DNA from 2 places in the Aeromonas sp. MR16 genome. Region 1 is predicted to be linked to the other one. Evidence: predicted binding sites of a transcription regulator. Region 1 holds the regulator's gene; the other holds the start of a gene.
The links. The regulator NrdR, encoded in region 1, represses ribonucleotide reductase genes. The targets are predictions, from matches to a motif close to CACNNTATANNGTG.
Positions count from the first base shown of each region.

Region 2: nrdA (class 1a ribonucleoside-diphosphate reductase subunit alpha) is a predicted target of NrdR. The motif match lies at 2,999-3,012, and genes of this name have one in related genera.

Region 1 covers NZ_JAKZFK010000028.1:15,899-27,339, reverse strand. Annotated here, with positions in the region: gene ribE (6,7-dimethyl-8-ribityllumazine synthase) at 1-182, opposite strand, end outside; gene ribBA (bifunctional 3,4-dihydroxy-2-butanone-4-phosphate synthase/GTP cyclohydrolase II) at 314-1,423, opposite strand; gene MM194_RS17370 (riboflavin synthase) at 1,715-2,368, opposite strand; gene ribD (bifunctional diaminohydroxyphosphoribosylaminopyrimidine deaminase/5-amino-6-(5-phosphoribosylamino)uracil reductase RibD) at 2,500-3,609, opposite strand; gene nrdR (transcriptional regulator NrdR) at 3,765-4,214, opposite strand; gene MM194_RS17355 (hypothetical protein) at 4,378-4,806, opposite strand; gene glyA (serine hydroxymethyltransferase) at 4,916-6,169, opposite strand; gene torS (TMAO reductase system sensor histidine kinase/response regulator TorS) at 6,300-9,113, opposite strand; gene torT (TMAO reductase system periplasmic protein TorT) at 9,184-10,236, shown strand; gene MM194_RS17335 (hypothetical protein) at 10,344-10,634, shown strand; gene MM194_RS17330 (GFA family protein) at 10,660-11,064, shown strand; gene torR (two-component system response regulator TorR) at 11,146-11,441, opposite strand, start outside.
Region 2 covers NZ_JAKZFK010000021.1:1,199-12,639, forward strand. Annotated here, with positions in the region: gene nrdB (class Ia ribonucleoside-diphosphate reductase subunit beta) at 1-567, opposite strand, end outside; gene nrdA (class 1a ribonucleoside-diphosphate reductase subunit alpha) at 634-2,901, opposite strand; gene MM194_RS14945 (HAD-IA family hydrolase) at 3,457-4,143, opposite strand; gene ubiG (bifunctional 2-polyprenyl-6-hydroxyphenol methylase/3-demethylubiquinol 3-O-methyltransferase UbiG) at 4,143-4,859, opposite strand; gene gyrA (DNA topoisomerase (ATP-hydrolyzing) subunit A) at 5,047-7,818, shown strand; gene MM194_RS14960 (hypothetical protein) at 8,157-8,321, shown strand; gene MM194_RS14965 (PA0069 family radical SAM protein) at 8,346-9,401, opposite strand; gene MM194_RS14970 (tetratricopeptide repeat protein) at 9,574-10,164, shown strand; gene MM194_RS14975 (hypothetical protein) at 10,208-10,420, opposite strand; gene thrS (threonine--tRNA ligase) at 10,740-11,441, shown strand, end outside.

The sequences.
Region 1 (11,441 bases):
GGGATTTCGACGGCACCCGGCACGCGCACCAGGGTCAGATTGCTGTCCTGCACCTGGCCTTGACGCTTGAGCACGTCCAGTGCGCCGTTCACCAGGCTGTCATTGATGAAGCTGTTGAAACGGGCAACGACAATAGCAACACGCGCCTCGGGAGCCGCGATATTTCCTTCGATAATCTTCATTGGAAATCCTGTCTCTGTGCAATCAAAAAGGGCCGGGGTCAAAAGTGCGCACATTCTAGCACAACAGACCCACGACAAAAACCATGCCCGCACAGGGCGAGCATGGTGACTTGTTCATTCATCCGCGGGGTTTATTCGCCGACGTATTCCACGACCTCGAGACCGAAGCCACCGAGGGCGTGATATTTCTTGGGCGAGCTCAACAGCCGCATCTTGCCAACCCCCAGAGTCTTGAGGATCTGGGAGCCCACGCCGACCCGGCGCGAGGTACCCTGCCACTTGGCCCCTTCCGGTTGCAGTCCCTTGTCGGCGGCTTCAAACGCCTTGACCCGGGCCAGCAGCTCGTTGCCGCTGGCTTCCGCCCCCAGGATCACCAGCACGCCGCCCTCTTCGGCGATGCGCGCCATGGACTTGGGCAGCGGCCAGCTGCGGGCACTGTGACGGTCGGTGTGCAGCAGATCGCTCAGCACGTCGTGCAGATGCACTCGCACCAGGGCCGGCTTGTCGGCCTGGATCTCACCCTTCCTCAGGGCGAAGTGCACCTGATTGTCGATGGTGTCGCGGAAGGTGATGAGGTCGAATTCGCCGTATTCGGTGGGCAGCTTGCACTCGGCCACCTTTTCGACCGTGGTCTCGTGCTGGTTGCGGTACTCGATAAGATCCGCAATGGTGCCGAGCTTGATGCCGTGCTGTTCCGCGAAGATCTCCAGATCCGGGCGACGCGCCATGGAGCCGTCTTCGTTGAGGATCTCGACGATGACGGAGGCCGCCTCATGACCCGCAAGCCGGGCCAGATCGCAGCCCGCCTCGGTGTGGCCGGCACGGGTCAGCACGCCGCCATCCTGCGCCATCAGCGGGAAGATGTGGCCAGGCTGCACCAGATCCGCAGCCTTGGCGTTCGGCGCCACCGCGGCTTGCACGGTGACGGCGCGATCGGCGGCGGAGATGCCGGTGGTCACCCCTTCGGCCGCCTCTATGGTGACGGTGAAGGCGGTGGAGAACTGGGCGTTGTTGCGGTCTACCATCAGCGGCAGCGCCAGCTGCTTGCAGCGATCCCGGGTCAGGGTCAGGCAGATCAACCCACGGCCGTAACGGGCCATGAAATTGATGTCTTCCGGCCGGACACAGGAGGCGGCCATGATGAGGTCCCCTTCATTCTCCCTGTCTTCGTCATCCATCAGGATCACCATCTTGCCAGCCTTGATATCGGCAATGATTTCCTGGGTTGTGCTCAGCGCCATGGGCTACTCCATCAACATGCTTCGGGGATTGAGCCCGTGGGCTCGACTTGATACTGCGTCATTCCGTCCTAGATGGGGGCGCTGGCCCCCGTTTCAACCCGGGCGGGATCACAGAAAACCGGTTTGGCGGACCACTCAGCCAGGCTATCGGGCTGAGCGGCGGGCCGGGATCCGTCGCGAGCGCTCATCAACAAGGCAGACAACCGCATTTCACTAGCTGTTTATACCAAAAAATAAATATTAAACGGATAATTAAACCACCACATCAATGAATGATGGAATTATTCACCATCACAGGAAACCGGATTGCGCCAGTTTCTCCAGGGTCAGAGACGAGCCCGCGCTCTCCTGTCCCTTGCCCTGCATCAGCCGCTCCAGATAGCGGGCTATCTGATCCACCTCGAGGTTGACCCGATGGCCCGGCTTCCAGCGGGCTATGGTGGTCTCCTGGGCGGTGTGGGGCACTATGGTGAGGCGAAACAGCGAGCCCTGCACGGCGTTGACCGTGAGGCTGATGCCATCCACCGCGATGGAGCCCTTCTCGGCGATGTAGCGGGCGAGCTCGCTAGGCGCTTCAATCCAGTATTCGATGGCGCGGCCACTGCTGGACTTGCTCTTCACCTCGCCGATGCCGTCCACGTGGCCGGAGACCAGGTGGCCGCCGAGGCGCGAGGTCGGCATCAAGGCTTTTTCCAGGTTGACGGGATCGCCGACCTTGGCGCTGGCAAAGCCGGTGCGAGACAGGGTCTCCAGCGACACGTCGGCGGTGTAACGCTGATCACCCAGGGCCACCACCGTCAGGCAGACGCCGTTGGTGGCGATGGAGTCGCCGAGCTTGACGTCGCTAAAGTCGAGGGTCGGCGCGTGCACCGTCAGGGCCATGTCCTCCCCCTGACGACGCAGCTCGGCCAGGGTACCCATGGCTTCGATAATTCCGGTAAACATGCAGATCACCTTGCTGATGACGGGGCCCGCTCAGCCCCGGCCTGTGTTGAATATGGAGAACTGAAGGATCAGCCCCTCTGGCCGTGATGGGAATGGCTTGTTTTCAAGCCACCCATCCTAGGGCTTCGGGGCTAAACGATCTTGGCCGTGATGCGGATATCCTGCCCCACCAGCCGCACATCCTTGAGGTTGAGCTTGGGCGCCTGGAACAGGCGGGTCAACTCGGGCAGGTGGAACAGGCCGCGGCCCTCGTCCCCCAGCAGCTTGGGCGCCTGATAGAGCACCAGCTCATCCACCAGCCCCTTGGTCAGCAGGGCGCCGCACAGCGTTGGCCCCGCCTCCACCAGCACCGAGTTGATGTTGCGCTTGGCCAGCAGCATGAACAGGCTCACCAGATCCAGCTTGCCGTCGAGCAGCGGCAACTCCAGCTGCTGCACCCACTCGGGCCAGTCGCCGGCCGCCTTGTGACGGGCCAGCAGCACAGGTCCCGCGGTCTGGAACAGCGGCAAGTCCGGGGTCAGCCGGTTCTGCGAGTCGACGATGACCCGCAGTGGCTGGCGCAGGGCCTCCTTGGGATAGACCGCCTTGACGGAGGGGGGCAGCTCGTCCCAGCGCACGTTCAGGGAGGCGCCGTCCGCCAGCACCGTCTCGGCGCTGGAGAGCACGGCATCGTGACGGGCGCGCAGGCGCTGCACGTCGGCGCGGGCAAGGGGACCTGTGATCCACTGGCTCTCGCCGCTCGCCATGGCGGTGCGACCATCCAGGCTCGCGCCCAGCTTCACCGTCACCTGCGGGAAGGCGGTGCGCATCCGCTTGAAGAAGCCAGGATTGAGCGCCTCGGCCTCGGCGCTGAGCAGGCCGAAGTCTGCCTTGATACCCGCCTCGGAGAGCATGCGCAGGCCGCGTCCGCCGACCTGGGGATTGGGATCCACCATGGCGGCGACTACCCGGGTCACCCCGGCCTTGATCAGTGCCTCGGCGCAAGGGGGCGTGCGGCCGTGGTGGGAGCAGGGCTCGAGGGTTACGTAGGCGGTGGCACCACGGGCCTCTTCCCCGGCAGCATGGAGGGCATAGACCTCCGCATGGGGTTCGCCGGCACGCTGGTGCCAGCCCTCCCCCACCACCACGCCGGCTTTCACCAGCACGGCGCCGACACAGGGGTTCGGGGCCGTGGTGTAGCGGCCGCGGCGGGCCAGCTCGAGGGCCCGGTTCATCCATTGATAATCGTCTTGACTAAACATCTGGGCTCCCGTTACAGGCGAGAAAATGGGTTATATGGCGCCGGCCTATTTTTCCAGCTTGGCGATCTCTTCACCGCTTCTTGTCAGAACAAGGCGGATATCCTCGAGTCCTGAGGTAGAGAGGGGCGAAGCGGATATTGCCTTGCTCACCCTCGTTACTTCTCCAGCTTGGCGATCTCTTCGCCAAATTCGCGGATGTCTTCGAAGCTGCGATAGACGGAGGCGAAGCGAATATAGGCCACCTTGTCGAGGGTCTTGAGCTCATCCATCACCAGGTTGCCCAGCAGTTGGGAGGCGACCTCGCGCTCACCGGTGGCGCGCAGGCGGGACTTGATGTGATTGATCCCCTTCTCGATGGCTTCCATGCTCACCGGCCGCTTCTCCAGCGCCCGCAGTATGCCGCCGCGCAGCTTGTCTTCGTTGAAGGGCTCGCGAGAGCCGTTGGACTTGATGATGCGGGGCATCACCAGCTCGGCCATCTCGAAGGTGGTGAAGCGCTCGTGGCAGAGCAGGCACTCGCGGCGTCGGCGCACCTGGTGGCCTTCTGCCACCAGACGGGAATCGATCACCTTGGTATCAACGGCACTACAGAAAGGGCAATGCATCGGACCTCCGGCGCAAACTCAGGGCAAGTAAAGGGTCACCTGCCATTGGGGTCAGGATCTTGGCCTGCCAGTGTAACACGGCCACCCAAAACCGGTAAAAGCCCAGAAAAAACAATGCCACCCGTGGATGGCATTGAGGCTGCACCGAGAATGGCCGCCGCCATCAGTCGTCATAGGGCAAGGCATCGGGATCGCAATCCACATAGTCGGGAGCCGGATCTTGTTCAAACTGCACCGCATCGATGTGGGTCGCCCCTTGCATCAGCGCCTTGCTCACCCTGTGCATGCCATCCATCACCCGGCCTTCGCTGTCGAGGATGATGGGATAGGCGAGATCGGCGGCCAGCATCAGCTGGCAGTGCTCCACTATGCTGCGCACCGTGGGCCTCACGCTCCCATGCCCGTACCAGTGCTCCCTGTCGAGTTCGGCTATTTGACCAAGCGGCACGGCGCGCACCGGCAACCCGCGCCCCAGCCTTATCAGTCGGCGCACATCCCAGGCCAACAGGCCCTCCGGGCTTGGGCGAAAGTGATACTGGGGGCGGATGGACGAGATGAGGTCGTTATCGTTGAGTCTTGTCTGATCGGGCATGAGATCTCCTCTCTATGATCGGCGGTGCACGGCGCCCAAGTGGCGCCGCCATATAAACAACAATGCCACCCGAGGGTGGCATTGTTTTTATACCAGAGTTTCTGGCGTATCAGGCATAAACCGGCAGACGACGGCAGATATCCAGCACTTTCTCGCGCACGGTGGCCAGCACTTCGTCGTTGTCGTGGTTGTCCAGCACGTCGCAGATCCAGCCAGCCAGCTGCTTGCTCTCGGCTTCCTTGAAACCGCGGCGGGTGATGGCCGGGGTACCCAGACGCACACCAGAGGTGACGAAGGGGGAGCGCGGGTCGTTCGGCACCGAGTTCTTGTTGACGGTGATGTTGGCCTTGCCCAGCGCGGCATCGGCTTCTTTACCGGTCAGCTCGCGGCCGATCAAATCAACCAACATGAGATGGTTGTCGGTACCGCCGGAGACGATCTTGTAACCACGGCTCAGGAACACCTCGACCATGGCCTTGGCGTTCTTGACGACCTGGGCCTGGTAAGTCTTGAACTCGGGCTCAAGCGCTTCCTTGAAAGCCACGGCCTTGCCGGCGATGACGTGCATCAGCGGGCCACCCTGGCCACCCGGGAAGACGGCGGAGTTCAGCTTCTTGTAGAGCTCTTCGTCATCGGCGGCGGAGAGGATCAGGCCACCGCGCGGACCGGCCAGGGTCTTGTGGGTGGTGGAGGTGACCACGTGAGCGTGGGGCACCGGGTTCGGGTAGACGCCAGCGGCAATCAGACCGGCAACGTGAGCCATGTCGACGAACAGCCAGGCACCGATTTTGTCGGCGATCTCGCGCATGCGGGCCCAGTCAACGATACCGGAGTAGGCGGAGAAGCCACCGATCATCATCTTCGGCTTGTGCTCGACGGCCAGACGTTCCATCTCGTCGTAGTCGATCTTGCCGGATTCATCGATGCCGTAGGGGATGATGTTGTACAGCTTGCCGGAGAAGTTGACCGGGGAGCCGTGGGTCAGGTGACCGCCGTGGGCCAGGTTCATGCCCAGCACGGTGTCGCCCGGCTGCAGCAGGGCCATGTAGACGGCGCTGTTGGCCTGGGAGCCGGAGTGCGGCTGCACGTTGGCGTAAGTGGCACCAAACAGTTCCTTGGCGCGCTCGATGGCCAGGGTCTCAACCACGTCCACATACTCGCAACCTCCGTAGTAACGCTTGGCCGGGTAGCCTTCAGCGTACTTGTTGGTCAGCTGGGAGCCCTGGGCTTCCATGACACGGGGGCTGGTGTAGTTCTCAGACGCGATCAGCTCAATATGCTCTTCCTGACGACGGGTCTCGTCGGTAATGGCCTGCCACAGCTCGGGATCGTAGCCGGCGATGGTCATGTCACGTTTCAACATCCGTTTATCTCCTGAAAATCGTTTGCGCGATAGGTGAAGTGGGCCCGCGCATTGTAACGTGAGCGAGATCAAAGAGACAGTCCAACCACCTAAAAAAATGTTGAATCTATGTTGCAAAATGCACATTTATTCAGTCGGCAGCCACGCTTTTCGTCGCCAGCCAGCGCCGCAACGCCTCCATGGTCTCCTCGAACACCGCGGTCAGGGTCGCCGGATCACCCCCCCCCGCCTCCAGCTCGGCGCAGTGCGTCGCAAGCTCGCTCAAGCCCAGCGCCAGGGCGCTGCCCTTGAGCTTGTGGGCCCATTGTCGCCGCGCCTCTCCGGGCTCGCTCGCTACCAGTGCCGCCACCAGCTCGGCGCCCTGCGACTCGAACAGCGCGACCAGCTGGCGGATGCGCGGCAGGCCCAGCATGGGCAGATCCGCCTCCAGCATCGCATTGCCCGCAGCCGGTCGTGACGCCGTCGCCTCAGTGCCAGCCTGAGCGATCGAGGCGTCTTCCTCCTTGCACTGACGCGCGATGGCGCCGGCCAGGGCCGCCAGCCGCACCGGCTTGCCGACAAAATCGGCGAAGCCGGCCGCCAGGCAGTGGCGGATATCCTCGGGGTACATCTGGGCCGAGACGGCGATGGCGGGCAGCGCCCGGCCATGGACCTCCTCGCTGATGGCGGCGAGATCTTCCCGCAGGCTGATGCCGTCCATGTCCGGCAGGTTGATGTCGAGCAGCGCCAGATCGAATGCCCGTTCGGTCACCAGCGCCAGCGCGCTGCGACCGTCCTCCGCCAGGGTAACGCCGTGGCCGAGGCGCGCCAGCATGCCTTGCGCCACCAGCCGGTTGATCTCGTTGTCCTCCACCAGCAGGATCTCCCGTGGCCGGCAGAGGTGGAAGGGCTGCGGCTCCGTTGGCAGGAGCGCGGCCGAACGTTGCAGGGGCAGGCTGAAGCTGAAGCGGCATCCCTCCCCCGGCTCGCTGGACAGTAGCAACTCGCCCCCCATGGCGCTCACCAGCTTCTGGCTGATGGCAAGGCCAAGCCCGGTGCCACCCTGATGGCCGAGATCCCGCTTGCGCTGGCGAAACGCCTCGAACACCAGTTGCTGCTCATCGTCCGGGATGCCGGGGCCGGTATCCTGCACCACGAACTCGATGCAGGGCTCGGCGCAGGGGCCATCGCACGCCAGCGGCATCAGCGACAGGCTGATGCGCCCCTGCCGGGTGAACTTGACGGCGTTGCCGAGCAGGTTGGCGAGCACCTGGCGCAGCTTGCCCATGTCCCCCTCCACCACGGGGGGCAGGGTGTCGGCACAGGCCAGCTCGAGGCGCAGCCCCTTGGCCTCGGCCCTTGGCCGAAACAGGGTGCAGAGCTCGTCCGCCAGCTGGTGCAGCGGGAAGGGCTCGCGGCGAGCCTCCACGTGGCCTGCCTCTATCTTGGAGTAGTCGAGAATGTCGTTGAGGATCTCGAGCAGGGATTCACCGCTGTGGCCGATGGCGGCCAGATAGCGCTGCTGCTCCCCATTGAGCCGGGTATCTTCCAGCAGACTGAGTCCCCCGAGGATGCCGTTCATGGGGGTACGGATCTCGTGGCTCATGGTGGCGAGGAAGACCGACTTGGCCCGGTTGGCCTGCTCCGCCTCGGCGCGGGCCAGTCGCTGCTTCTCCACCTCTTCGTTGAGGCGCAGGTTCGCATGGCTGAGCTGGCCGGTGCGCTCCTCCACCCTGGACTCCAGCTCCCGCTGATAGCGACCGAGCTCGATGGCGTTGTCGCGAAACACCTGCAGGGCCCGGCCGAGCTCGGCCAGCTCGTCCTGCCCCTGTGCCCTTGAGGGCAAGGGCGCCAGATCCCCCCGCGCCAGCCGGCTCATCCCCTCCACCGCGTGTTGCAGCGGCCAGACGATACGACCGTAGACAATGCGCCACATCAGCAGGATCAATAGGCCAAGGGTGAGCAGGCCGATCAGCACCAGGGCCCGCTCCACCAGTTGCAGCCGCTCCCGCAGCGCCTGCTGGCTCTGGCCGAGGGCGTCGCGCGCCCCCGTCACCAGGCTGTCGACCTGCTGGTTGAGGCTCGCCATCATGACCTCGTTGGCCGAGGCCAACACCCGCAGCGCCTCCCCCTTGCCGAGCCAGTCACTGCGCAGTTGCACCAGCTTGTCGCTCTGCCCGAGCAGCGCCAGCGCCTGCTCCACCGACGCCCGGCGACCGGGATCCGTCACGGCGCCAGCCCGCAGTTGCAAGATGGCCAGGGCCTTGCGGCTCTCCTGTTGCAACCGCTGCAAGGCGGGTTGTTGCTCGCTGCGCCAGATCTCCTCGATGCGTTGCTGCTGCATCAGGGTGCGGTGACGCAGTTCCGTCATCTGCTCAAGCCAGTCGAGATCCTGCTCCAGCAGGCGATCGAGCACCCCATGGGCGGGGACTCCCTGCAACCCATAGAGGGATCCCATGCCCGCCACCATCACGGTCTCGGCGTTTTCCATCTGGCTGCGGGCCAGCTCCGCCACCTGGCCGGCGGCGCCCACCAGCCTAGTGCGCAGCGCACTGCCTTCGGCCATCAGCCCCAGCCGCTCCCCCACCAGCCAGCCCTGCTGCCCCAGGTTGCCGATGATGGTCTGGCTGAGTCGATGGAGCTGTGCCAGATCCCCCTCGGTGCCGAGCCTGTCCAGCACCTGTTGCATCTGCTGCCCCTGCAGGGTCAGCAGGCGTCCCTGATGCGCACGCTCGGCCTCGCTGCTCGCCATGGCCAGCAGGTGGGACGAGTTCTGGATCTCGCCGCCAAGGCGCGCAAGGGTGCGGGCGCTCTCCTGGCTCGCCAGGGTCTGCTGCACTCCCTGCTCCAGCTGGCGCAGGCGGTTGAGCCCGACCCAGCCCAGCAGGGAGGCGCTCAGGGTCAGCAGTGCCATCAGGGAGAAGGCCAACAGCAACTTGCCGCCAAGGCCGGAAAACATTCGCACGGGGGATCCCTTGGTTGTGATCGGTTTTGTCCGGATAATAGGGCCTCACACTTTAACAAAACCCTCTGCCATGCGAAGCCTCTCTCTGTGCATTCTGCTCGCGCTGCTCGCCCGTCCCGCCTTCGCCTTCGAGGTGGAGCACTGGCCGGACGGGGCCTTCACCGGCCAGCCCACGCGGCTGGCCTGGGCGGAGCCTGCGCCCCTCGCCAAGCCCTTGACCCTGTGTGCACTCTACCCCCATCTGCGGGATGCCTACTGGCTGTCGGTCAATCAGGGCATGGTGGAGGAGGCCAGGCGGCTGGGCGCCCGGGTGCGGATCCACGAGGCGGGGGGCTACGGAGCCCTGGCCGAGCAGCGCAAGCAGCTGCGCCAATGCGCCGACGAGGGGAGTGACGCCATACTGCTCGGCGCGGTCAGCTATGAGGGCCTGGCCGAGGCCATCAGGCAGAGCCCCCTGCCGGTGTTCGGTCTGGTCAACGATCTCGCCCCGGGGCTTGCCATCGCCCAGGTTGGCGTGCCCTGGCAACAGATGGGCTGGCGCATCGGCCACTGGCTGGCTGAGCGCCATCCGGCGGGCAGCCCGCCCGTCTCGGTCGCCCTCTTTCCGGGCCCCGACTCCGGCGGCGGCACCCCCTTCGTCGAGTCCGGCTTCCTTGATGCCATCCGTGGCAGCGCCATCCGGCTCGTCACCACGATGCGCGGCGACAACAGCCGCGAGATCCAGCGCACCCTGGTGCAGCAGACCCTGAGCCGCCATCCCGACCTCGACTATCTGGTGGGGGGCGCCATCGCCGCCGAAGTGGCGGTCAACGAGCTGGCCCAGCATCATGCCGGGCATCCCAGGGTGCTCTCCATCTACTTCAGTCACGGGGTCCAGCGCGGCCTGCTGCGCGGCAAGATCCTCACCGCCAACAGCGATCAGATGCGCGAGCAGGGACGTCTCTCGGTGGCTCAGGCGGTCTGTCTGCTCAGGCAGCCGGATGCCAGCGAGGCGCAGTGCCCACGGGTCATGGGGCCTCCCATCCTGACCCTGACAGCCCCCCTGAGCGCGCCGGAACACTCGCTGTCGGATGGGAATTTTCGTCCCGTCTACCGGGTCGGCCTGGACCAGGCAAGCCCCTAGACCAAAACCCGAAGCGGATCACAATCCCCCCTTGGCGGTTCTTGTAACATATTCATTCGAATAGCATTTAAGTCTGGAACCGCACAGGGCAAACGGGGAGAGTCGTGATGGAGCATCTGCTGACCTTTATCATTCTGGTGGTCTTCTTTCTGTTTTACTGGATCTACTACAGCCATCAGCGCAAGTGCGTCCCCGCTACCCCCTGGGAGGAGGTGCCCACCCGGGCCCAGTACCTGAGTGCCCACCCGGAGGCGGTGGACGGCAAGATAGTGTTCTGCCGCCACTGCGGTCACCACAAACTGCTGGAGGTCGGTCTGGTGCATCTGGCAGACTTTCGGCGCGAATGGGCCTGTGCCAAGTGCAAGCGGGTACTGTTTCGTGCCGAGGATGACCACTAGACCCAAACACCCGCGAGGAAGAGAGATGAAGATGTTACACGCGAGCTGCCTGTGCGGCGCCGTCAAGCTACGCCTGCCGGACAGCTTCGACTACATGGGCAACTGCCATTGCGGCGAGTGCCGCAAATTTTCCGGCTCGGATTACGCCTCGGTGGGTGGGCTGGACGGGGACAAGGTCGAAGTGGTGAAGGGCAGCGACGCCATCGCCCGCTTCCAGAAATCGGAGGAGACCAGCCTCGCCTTCTGCCGCCACTGCGGCTCCAGTCTGTTCAGCCAGAAGCGCAGCAGCGGCAAGATCAACCTGCGCCTCGGGGTGCTGGACGAGGCGCCGAGCCAGCAGCCCGGCTTTCACATCTTCGTCGGCTCCAAGGCGCCCTGGCACCGGATAGGGGACGACTGCCCGCAGTTTGAGACCCGACCACCGGCCTGATGGCAGAACAACCCACCACTTACTGCAAAATTACTTATTAAATAATTCACAAAACGCACTAAAAGCAGCCAGATTCACTGCCTACGGGGCGATCTGACCGGCGAACAGGTAACCCTCGCCGTGGACGGTGACAAACAGCTGGGGATCCCGCGGCTCCTCCTCCAGCTTGCCCCTTAACCGGCGGATCAGCACGTCTATGGTGCGATCGCTCGGCCCGTCCCCGCGATGGGTCACCAGTGAGAGGATCCGCTCCCGGCTGAGCACCCGGCCCGCATGGGCGACGAACACCACCAGCACCTCGTATTCCGCCTTGGTGAGGCGCACCGGCACCCCGTCCTTGCTGAGCTGACGGCGGGGAATGTCGAAGCGCCAGGGGC
Region 2 (11,441 bases), on a different contig from region 1:
CCCCCGCAGGGTGATGGTCAGCTCGCGCTCACCCACCCTGTGGGTGCCTTCCCCGTGCAGATGGTAGAGGGCGGTCGCCTCGATCAGATCGTCGTAGTAGTGGCTGATGGAGCCGGCACGCTTCAAGATCTGCTCGTTGGTGATGATGTCGTCGAACACCTGACCCGGGTTGTTGACGATGTTGCGGATGATGTGGGTATAGGAGCGAGAGTGGATGGTCTCGGAGAAGGCCCAGGTCTCGATCCAGGTCTCCAGCTCCGGGATGGAGACCAGCGGCAGCAGCGCCACGTTCGGGCTGCGGCCCTGGATGGAATCCAGCAGGGTCTGGTACTTCAGGTTGGAGATGAAGATGTGCTGCTCGTGGGGCGGCAGGGCCTGGTAGTCGATGCGATCGTGGGAGACATCCACCTCTTCCGGGCGCCAGAAGAAGGAGAGCTGCTTCTCGATCAACCGCTCGAAGATGTCGTGTTTTTGTTGATCGTAACGGGCCACGTTGACCGGCTGGCCGAAGAACATCGGCTCCTTGAGCTGGTCGTTCTGGGTCTGGCAGAAAGTTGAATAAGCCATGGTGATTTGAATGTCTTGAATGAGAGGAGACAGGAGGGCGGGAGCTTGTTGCTCCCGCCCGGTTCATCAGATCTTACAGGCGCCGCCAGCGCAACCGTCGTCTTGCAGATCGGTCTGGGCATCGTCCGCACCATCACGGGTGTTGTGATAGTAGAGGGTCTTGAGGCCGTACTTGTAGGCGGTCAGCAAGTCCTTGAGCAGCTGCTTCATCGGGACCTTGTTGCCTTCGAAACGGGCCGGGTCGTAGTTGGTGTTGGCGGAGATCGCCTGATCCACAAACTTCTGCATCACTCCGACCAGCTGCAGATAACCGTCGACGCTCGGCTGCTTCCACAGCAGTTCGTACTGATCCTTCAGGCGGTGGTACTCGGGCACCACCTGCTTGAGGATGCCGTCCTTGGAGGCCTTGACCGAGACCAGGCCGCGGGGCGGCTCGATGCCGTTGGTGGCATTGGAGATCTGGCTGGAGGTCTCGCTCGGCATCAGGGCGGTCAGGGTGGAGTTGCGCAGACCCACTGTCTTGATCTCTTCACGCAAGGATTCCCAATCCAGGTGCAGGGGTTCGTTGCACAGCACATCGAGATCCTTCTTGTAGGTATCGATGGGCAGGATCCCCTGGGCATAGGTGGTCTCGTTGAAGGCCGGGCAGGGGCCAAACTCGCGGGCCAGCTGCACCGAGGCCTTCAGCAGGTAGTACTGGATCGCCTCGAAGGTGCGGTGGGTCAGAGCCAGACCGGAGCCGTCGGAGTAGCGAGCACCATTTTTCGCCAGATAATAGGCATAGTTGATGACCCCGATCCCCAGGGTGCGGCGGTTCATGCTGCCCTTCATCGCGGCTTTCAGCGGGTAATCCTGATAATCCAGCAGCGCATCCAGGGCGCGCACGGCCAGGTCCGCCATCTCTTCCAGATCTTCCAGCTTCTCGATGGCGCCGAGGTTGAAGGCGGACAGGGTGCACAGGGCGATCTCGCCCTCTTCGTCATCCACGTTGTTGAGCGGCTTGGTGGGCAGCGCAATCTCGAGGCAGAGGTTGGACTGGCGCACCGGGGCCACGCTCGGATCGAAGGGGCTGTGGGTGTTGCAGTGATCCACGTTCTGGATGTAGATGCGACCGGTACCGGCGCGCTCCTGCATCATCAGGGAGAAGAGATCCACCGCCTTGATGGTCTTCTTGCGAATGGCCGGGTCTTGCTCGTACTTGACGTAGAGCTGCTCGAACTTGTCCTGATCCGCGAAGAAGGCGTCGTACAGACCCGGCGCATCGGAGGGGGAGAACAATGTGATGTCACCGCCCTTGATCAGGCGCTGGTACATCAGCTTGTTGATCTGCACGCCATAGTCCATGTGACGGACCCGGTTCTCTTCCACGCCGCGGTTGTTTTTGAGTACCAGCAGGCTCTCCACCTCGGTGTGCCACAGCGGGTAGAACAGGGTGGCCGCACCGCCGCGCACGCCGCCCTGGGAGCAGCACTTGACCGCGGTCTGGAAGTATTTGTAGAAGGGGATGCAGCCGGTGTGGAAGGCCTCACCGCCACGGATGGGGCTGCCCAGACCGCGAATGCGGCCGGCGTTGATGCCGATGCCCGCGCGCTGGGAGACGTAACGCACTATGGCGCTGGCGGTGGCGTTGATGGAATCCAGGCTGTCATCACACTCGATCAGCACGCAGGAGCTGAACTGACGGGTCGGGGTGCGCACGCCGCTCATGATGGGGGTCGGCAGGGAGATCTTGAAGGTCGACACCGCATCGTAGAAACGCTTGATGTAGTCCAGACGGGTATCTTTCGGATACTTGGAGAAGAGGCAGGCCGCCACCAGGATGTAGAGGAACTGCGGGCTCTCGTAAATCTCGCCGGTGACGCGGTTCTGCACCAGGTACTTGCCTTCCAGCTGCTTGACTGCGGCGTAGGAGAAGTCCATGTCACGCCAGTGATCCAGGTGCTCGTTCAGCTCCTCGAATTCGGCCTGGCTATAGTCGGTCAGCAGGTGCTTGTCGTACTTGCCCATGTCTACCAGACGGGCGACGTGCTGGTAGAGGTGGGGCGGCTCGAACTGACCGTAGGCCTTCTTGCGCAGGTGGAAGATGGCCAGACGGGCGGCCATGTACTGGTAGTCCGGGCTCTGTTCGGAAATCAGATCGGCGGCAGCCTTGATGACGGTTTCGTGGATGTCGGCGGTACGGATACCGTCATAGAACTGGATGTGGGACTTGAGCTCCACCTGGGAGACCGACACGTTGTCGAGCTTCTCGGCGGCCCAGTCGAGCACGCGGTGAATTTTATCCAGATCGATGGGTTCTTTGTGGCCGTTACGCTTCGTCACAAACAAGTTCATTGGCTGATGACCTTTAGTTGATTCCCGAAAAACCATGGCGCCACGCATCCAGGGTTCCCTTCTCTAGGGTGGCCTGGGGGCGAAGTGCGCCATGAATCACAAGATATAGTGTTATTTTAAATTCGAACTACAAGATAGTGAGGTCGTCCCCGCATTGCAACGTGTGGATAACCCGATTGCTGTGGATAAATTGTGGGTGTCATGACCGATGTTAGTGGACGCTCACAGTGAGTGGGTTTTCATGCGTCCGCTCCGCTAAATGCAAGTCCGATGATCGAACATGGAAAATTTAAATAACTTTTTTTGCTTGCGAAAACGGGACGTTTTTACTAGCAAATTCAGGCTGGTTATCCCTTGTGCAGCAAGGGTCAAAAGCTGTCCGAACGGGGCGGCGGCGCAGCCTCCATGAAAAGGAAAAGGGAGCCGGTGTTGGCTCCCGCTGGCGGGGGCTGGTCGGGATCCTTGTCCCCCAGACATCCCCTGGACCTCTGTCTAGGGGGATAAAGCTGCCCGCGGGATCCATCAATGAACGGCATGGTCCCGGTCGAGGCGAACTCAGCTCAGCTCGTAGCGCAGCCAGTGGTGCAGCGCCTGCACCGTATCGAACTGCAGGTCCGCGCCCCAGTCGGCGGGATCCTCGTCGTCGTGCAGATAACCCCAGCCTGCCACCGCGGTGCGCATGCCCGCGTTGCGACCCGCCTCGATGTCGCGCACGTGATCGCCGACATAGAGGCAGTGGGCCGCCTCTACGCCGAGCCGCTCGCAGGCATAGTACATGGGAGCGGGATCGGGTTTGCGCACCGGCAGAGTGTCGGCACTCACGGTCACGCCACAGTTGGCGAGTGCCGGCAGGGCAGCCAGCAGCGGCTCGGTCAGAAAGCCCGGCTTGTTGGTGACGATGCCCCAGGGCAGGGCGCGCTCGTCCAGCCACTCGATGAGATCAGTCATGCCCTCATAGGGGCGGGTGCCGACACAGAGGTTGGCCGCGTAATGGTCGAGCAGGGCAGCGCGCAGGCGCCCGGCACCCAGCTCTTCCAGCAACTCGTCGCCAAGGCCCGCCCTGAGCAGCCCGAGCGCACCGTGGGAAGTGGTCTGGCGGATGATGTCGTCAGAGAGCGGCGCGAAGCCTTCGCTCACCAGCACGTGGTTGACGGCGGCGCCGAGATCCGGGGCCGTGTCGAGCAGGGTGCCGTCCAGATCGAACAGCACGCAACGCAGGGGCGCCTTGTCAGTGGTGTTCATCAGCCTTGCTCCGGGCGCACGAAGGCCACCATGTAGTTGACGTCGACGTTGGCGCCGAGTTTGAAGCGGTTGGACAGCGGCGCGTAGTGCACCCCACTCATGTCTTTCACCAGCAGGCCCGCCGCTTCCCCCATGCGGCACAGCTCGGCCGGGGTGATGAACTTCTTGTGATCGTGAGTGCCTTTAGGGACCATTTTGAGCAGGTGCTCGGCCCCCAGGATCATCATCAGATAGGCCTTGGGGTTGCGGTTGATGGTGGAGACGAACACCTTGCCGCCCGGGCGCACCAGAGTGGCGATGGCGCGCAGCACCGAGGCTGGGTCCGGCACGTGTTCCAGCATCTCCATGCAGGTCACCACGTCATATTGGCCTGGCGCCTCGCTGGCATGCTGCTCGGCGGTCATCTGCTGATAGTCGAGCTCCACCCCGGCCTCCAGCGCGTGGAGACGGGCGACGCCGAGCGGCTCCTTGCCCATGTCGATGCCGGTCACCTTGGCGCCACGGCGCGCCATGCTCTCGGAGAGGATGCCGCCGCCGCAGCCGATGTCGAGCACGCGCTTGCCAAACAGGCCACCGCTCTTGTCGGTGATCCAGTCAAGGCGCACCGGGTTGATTTGATGCAACGGCTTGAACTCACCTTCCATGTCCCACCAGCGGGAGGCGATGGCTTCAAATTTGGCGATTTCTGTCAGATCGACATTGGCATCAGTATTCATTTTCGTGGATCCTGTGGCAGGGCGCACAAGCCTGGTGACAGGCGCGCAATCTATTGTCCTGGCGGGCATTATAACGGACGTACTTTGTCAAACCAGCCCGATTTGTGGCTTAAGGTATGTCGCGTCCTGTGTTACTATTGCGCGCTGTTTAAGCCAAAGAACAACTAATTAGGGATTAAGGCTTTCTATGAGCGATCTGGCCAGAGAGATCACGCCGATCAACATCGAAGAAGAGCTCAAGAGTTCCTATCTGGATTACGCCATGAGCGTGATCGTAGGACGAGCTCTGCCGGATGTGCGTGATGGCTTGAAACCGGTTCACCGCCGCGTTCTGTTTGCAATGAACGAGTTGGGGAACGACTGGAACAAGCCCTACAAGAAATCGGCCCGTGTGGTCGGTGACGTAATAGGTAAATATCACCCGCATGGCGATAGCGCCGTGTATGACACCATCGTCCGCTTGGCGCAGGATTTCTCCATGCGTTACATGCTGGTCGACGGTCAGGGCAACTTCGGTTCGGTCGACGGCGACAGCGCCGCCGCCATGCGTTACACCGAAGTGCGGATGGCGCGCATCTCCCACGAGCTGCTGGCCGATCTGGACAAAGAGACCGTGGACTGGGTGCCGAACTACGACGGCACCGAGATGATCCCGGCTGTCATGCCCACCAAAGTGCCCAACCTGCTGGTCAACGGCTCCTCCGGTATCGCGGTGGGCATGGCGACCAACATTCCGCCCCACAACCTCACCGAGATCGTCAACGGCTGTCTGGCGTTGATCGAGAATGGCAATCTCACCATCGATGAGCTGATGACCTATATCAGCGGCCCTGACTTCCCCACCGGCGCCATCATCAACGGTCGCTCCGGCATCGTGCAGGCGTACCGCACCGGTCGTGGCTCCATCTATGTGCGTGCCAAGGCCGAAGTGGAAGTGGACGACAAGACGAGTCGCGAGACCATCATCGTTCACGAGCTGCCTTATCAGGTGAACAAGGCGCGGCTGATCGAGAAGATCGCCGAGCTGGTCAAAGAGAAAAAGGTTGAGGGCATCAGTGCCCTGCGCGATGAGTCTGATAAAGACGGCATGCGCATCGTTATCGAGATCAAGCGCGGCGAGTCCGGCGAGATTGTGCTGAACAATCTCTACAAGCACACCCAGATGCAGACCACGTTCGGCATCAACATGGTGGCGCTCGATAACAACCAGCCCAAGGTGATGAACCTTAAAGAGATCCTGGATGCCTTCCTGCTGCACCGCCGTGAGGTAGTGACCCGCCGGACCGTGTTCGAACTGCGCAAGGCGCGGGATCGGGCCCACATCCTGGAAGGCCTGGCGGTGGCGCTGGCCAACATCGACCCCATCATCGCGCTGATCCGTCACTCCGACACCCCGGCGGACGCCAAGGCCAAGCTTGTGGCGAACGGCTGGGAGCTCGGCAACGTGGCCGCCATGCTGGAAAAAGCCGGCGACGACGCGGCCCGTCCCGAGTGGCTGGAGCCCCAGTTCGGTATCCGTGAAGGCCAGTACTTCCTGACCGAGCAGCAAGCCCAGGCCATCCTTGACCTGCGTCTGCACAAGCTGACCGGCCTCGAGCACGAGAAGATCCTGGAAGAGTACCAATCTCTGCTGGATCTCATCGCCGAGCTGCTGTTCATCCTGGCAAGCCCGGAACGCCTGATGGAAGTGATCCGCGATGAGCTGGTGGCCGTGCGCGAGCAGTATGGCGACGCGCGCCGCACCGAGATCAACTTCTCCAGCATCGAGCTCAATACCAAGGATCTGATCACTCCGGAAGACGTGGTCGTCACCTTGTCTCACCAGGGCTATGTGAAGTACCAGCCGCTGACTGACTACGAGGCGCAGCGTCGTGGTGGCAAGGGCAAGTCGGCTACCCGGATCAAGGAAGAGGACTTCGTGGAGCGTCTGTTGGTGGCCAACACCCACGACACCATCCTGTGCTTCTCCACCCGTGGCAAGGTCTACTGGCTCGAGGTGTATCAGCTGCCGGAGGCGTCCCGTGGCGCCCGCGGCCGTCCGATCATCAACCTGTTGCCACTGGAAGAGGGTGAGCGCATCACCGCCATCCTGCCGGTCAACGAGTACAGCGACGACAAGTACGTCTTCTTCGCCACCGCCGACGGTACCGTGAAGAAGACCAGCCTGTCTGCGTTCAGCCGTCCGCTCTCCTCCGGTATTCGTGCCATCAACCTCAAAGAGGGTGATGAGCTGATCGGGGTGGATATCACCGACGGCAGCAACGAGATCATGCTGTTCTCCGACGCGGGCAAGGTAGTTCGCTTCGCGGAAGGCAGCGGTCGCGCGGATGCGGATGCCAGCGACGACGTCGAAACCGACGACGACGCCGGCAACGACGATGAAGGCAGCGACAGCGTAGAAGGTGCCGACAGCACCGAGAGCAAGGGCACCTTCAAGGGCGTGCGTCCCATGGGTCGTACAGCCTCCGGTGTGCGCGGCATCCGTCTGCCCAATGGCAACAAGGTCGTCTCCCTGATCGTCCCCCGTGGCGAGGGTGCTATCCTGACCGCCACCGAGAACGGCTATGGCAAGCGCACCGCGCTGACCGAGTACCCGACCAAGAGCCGTGGTACCCAGGGCGTCATCTCCATCAAGGTGGATGATCGCAACGGCAAGGTGATCGACGCCATCCAGGTCGAGGATACCGACCAGATCATGCTGATCACCAACGGCGGCACCCTGGTGCGTACTCGTGTCAGCGAGGTGAGCATCATAGGTCGTAACACCGGCGGTGTGCGTCTGATCCGGACCGGTGAAGACGAGACCGTGGTCGGCCTGCAGCGCATCGCCGAGAGCGACGAGGAAGAGACCGACGTCGTGGCCATCGACGGTGAGCAGGTGGAAGGTGCAGATACTGCGCCAGACGCCGGTGCCGCCGACGCAGGTGCCAGCGAAGAGGGTGTGGCTGGCGACGAATAATCGCCCGTCTACCCCGACAAAAAGAGCGACCCCAGGGTCGCTCTTTTTATTGCGCTATTTTTACCGCCATCCTGGCGATGCCGCCTCAGTTCTCCGCTGCTGCTCCCTATCCAGCAATTTATTTATGTCGAAATTCATATATTTATTAGATTTTTATACTGCTGTTGTCGCCCCGGTCGCGGTTGGCTGGCAGGGTCGGCGCCGGCATGGGCACAGCGGTTACTCAAAGGATCATAAGGCCGTCATCCCGTTGTCACGGGGCCGGGGCAAGCTACCACTGTCCGAGCGCCAAAGGTGAACTCGGCAAATCCATCGATGCCATCCAAGAGGAGCATGCCATGACCAGCTGGATAATGTGGGAGATCTGGTGGAGCCGGATGTGGGGGGCGGAGGCCAAGGCCGCCTCCACTGAGGAAGAGGAGGTGGCCCATGAGCCATCGCGCCTGCCAGCGGAGTTGATTGCACGGCCCAAGCCGGCCCGGCCTTCGCGACCCAGAGGCTGAGCGGATCAAGCGCAGCTCCGGCCTTCAGAACAACCGTAGCTGTTCGTTGGGGCGAATGAAGCGGGTCAGGTTCAGCTGAACGTGGCGTTTGCCAAGCTGTAGCCGTTTGCTGATCAGTCGAAAGCGCTGGGCGAGCAAGTCTGCAAATTGACCCTCGCCGCGCATGCGAGTGCCAAAGGCGGGGCTGTTGAGGTTGCCGCCCCGGCTGGCCCGCAGCTGGTTCAGAATGGCTTCCTTCTGGCCGGGGTAATGCTCGTCCAGCCAGTCGCTGAACAGGGTCGTCAGCTCGTGGGGCAGGCGCAGCAGTATGTAATCGGCGCAGCTGGCACCGGATTCGACCGCCGACTTGATGATCTGCTCGAGTTCGGGCTCATTCAGGCGCGGGATCATGGGAGCGGCCAACACCCCGACCGGCACCCCGGCCCCGGCCAGCTTCTCGATCACCTTGAGTCGCCCGGCGCCCGTGCTGGCACGAGGCTCCAGCTGCCGCCTCAGCGTCTCGTTGAGGGTGGTGACCGACACCATCACCTGACACAAGCCTTCCCGGGCCAACTCGGTCAGCAGGTCAATATCCCGCAAGATCATGGCGCTCTTGGTGATGATCCCCACCGGGTGGCGGTGAGCCAGCATCACCTCCAGCAGCTCACGGGTGAGCCGGTAGTGCTGCTCGATAGGCTGATAGGGATCGGTATTGGCGCCGAGCACTATGGTCTGGGGCTGGTAGCTCGGCTTGGCGAATTCCCGGCGCAGCAGCGCGGCGGCATTGCGCTTGGCGAACAGCCGGGTCTCGAAGTCCAGGCCGGGTGAGAGCTCCAGATAGGCGTGGCTGGGTCTGGCGTAGCAATAGATGCAACCGTGCTCGCAGCCCTGGTAGGGGTTGATGGAGCGGCCGAAGGGGACATCCGGCGACAGATTGTGGCTGATGATGCTCTTGGCCTCTATCTCGCGCACTTGTGTCTGAGGCGCCTGAGGTTGAAACGCGGTTTCCCACTCCTGTGCTTGCCAGCCATCGTCGATGGCCTCGACTTGTGGACCACTGAAGCGGTGTTCGACATTGTGACTGCTGCCTCGTCCTGCCATCTCACCATACCGATACTGTTTATATATACAGTTATTGTGGCGAGGGTTCCGGCAAACTGCAAGCCCGGCCGCCCGCCTTATGTAAAACTGCATCGCAAATGAATCTCCCGCTTGATCTGCTGCTACATTTCGTTTACATAGACGAAATGCGAACTGGATCACGGAAATCATCATGAAGCCCACCACCTCACGCTGGCTGTTTATCGGAGTGATCTGCCTGGTCATCTGGCGCCTCATCCCGCTCTCTACCGAGCAGGCGCTGGCGACGGCCAGCCGGGCCTGGCGTGTGGGCCACTTCGAGCAGGCGACCCATATCTGGCTGCCGCTGGCGGAGCAGGGGCAGCCCAGGGCCCAGGCCCTGATGGGCTGGAGCCACGAGTTGGGGCAGGGGAGTGAACAGGATCTGGCCCGCGCCATCGCGCTCTATCGTCGCTCCGCCGAGGCGGGGGATGCCTTTGGTCAATATCGACTGGCGGATCTTTACTTGCGTGGGGTCGGGGTGCCGCGGGATCTGCGCGCGGCCTTTCACTGGATGGAGCTGGCGGCCCGCAACGGCGATGTGCCCGCCATGCTGAAAGTGGGGGTGCTGCACCTGATGGGGGTGAACGGTCGGGTCGACATGGCGCAGGCGAAACAGTGGCTCTATCAGGCCTCGCAGAAAGGCAACAAGCTGGCCCTTCGGGTCTTGCAGGAGCTGGCGTTGGCCGAGGAGGGGAACAGCACCTTCGATTTCAACGGGCAGTCGCTGCTTGGAGAGGGCTAGCCGTTGGTGGCCGGCCCCCTTCCCTCATTGAGTATCAGTTTTTTCAGGCACTGGCGGTCACTTTGCCCGGGCTGATGTCGGTGACATAGAGGGTGCTGCGTTCGCTGCTGTGCACTATGCTGCACACCTCGCGCTTGCTGCCGTCGCTCAGGATCACCAGCTCGCCAAGATGGACGGGACAGTGGGTCGTCAGTATGTGATCCGGATGGATGATCTTCTCCGCGTGCTCCGGAAACGAAATCTCATAGCTGTACATCTTTCTCTTCCTCTCAGACGAACGCCTATCTCGAAACCTAGCACCCGGTCGCCATTACCGCTGCTCCCAACAGCGGCAAAGACCCAGCCATTGCTGTATGTAAAATCGCCCTGGCAACTTGTCTGAGTCGTGACGTCTGATACAATCCCCACTGTTCCTGTCAATGAATAGCCTCGCACGGACATCAAAGTGTGTATCACGGCGTGTACAAACCGTATTGTGAACGGTGAAACATCAAAGTGAATGGCTTGATTTTAAAGGACTTCTTCAATCTGCATGTGGCCTTTGGTAGGGGTCACCACTGTTAAGGAAATACATAATGCCAATCATTACTCTGCCTGACGGCAGCCAACGTCAATTTGCCCACGCCGTTTCCGTCATGGACGTCGCCGCGGACATAGGTCCGGGCCTCGCCAAGGCATGCATTGCCGGTCGGGTAAACGGTGAACTGGTGGATGCCTGCGAGCTGATCGAAGCCGATGCCTCCCTGGCCATCATCACCGCCAAAGACGAAGAAGGTCTGGACATCCTGCGCCACTCCTGCGCTCACCTGCTGGGTCATGCCATCAAGCAACTCTGGCCCCAGACCAAGATGGCCATAGGTCCGGTCATCGACAATGGTTTCTACTACGACGTCGATCTCGATCGTACCCTGACCGACGAAGATCTGGCTGCCCTGGAAGAGCGCATGCTGACGCTGGCCGCCAAGGATTACGACGTCATCAAGCAGAAAGTCTCCTGGCAGGAGGCACGCAACGTGTTCGAAGCCCGTGGCGAGACTTACAAAGTCGAGATCCTGGATCAGAACATTGCCCGTGATGACCAGCCCGGTCTGTATCATCACGAAGAGTACGTCGACATGTGTCGCGGCCCCCACGTGCCGAACATGCGTCACTGCCACCATTTCAAGCTGCAGAAGATGTCCGGCGCCTACTGGCGTGGCGACTCCAACAACAAAATGTTGCAGCGGATCTACGGTACCGCCTGGGCCGACAAGAAGCAGCTCAAGGCTTACCTGCAG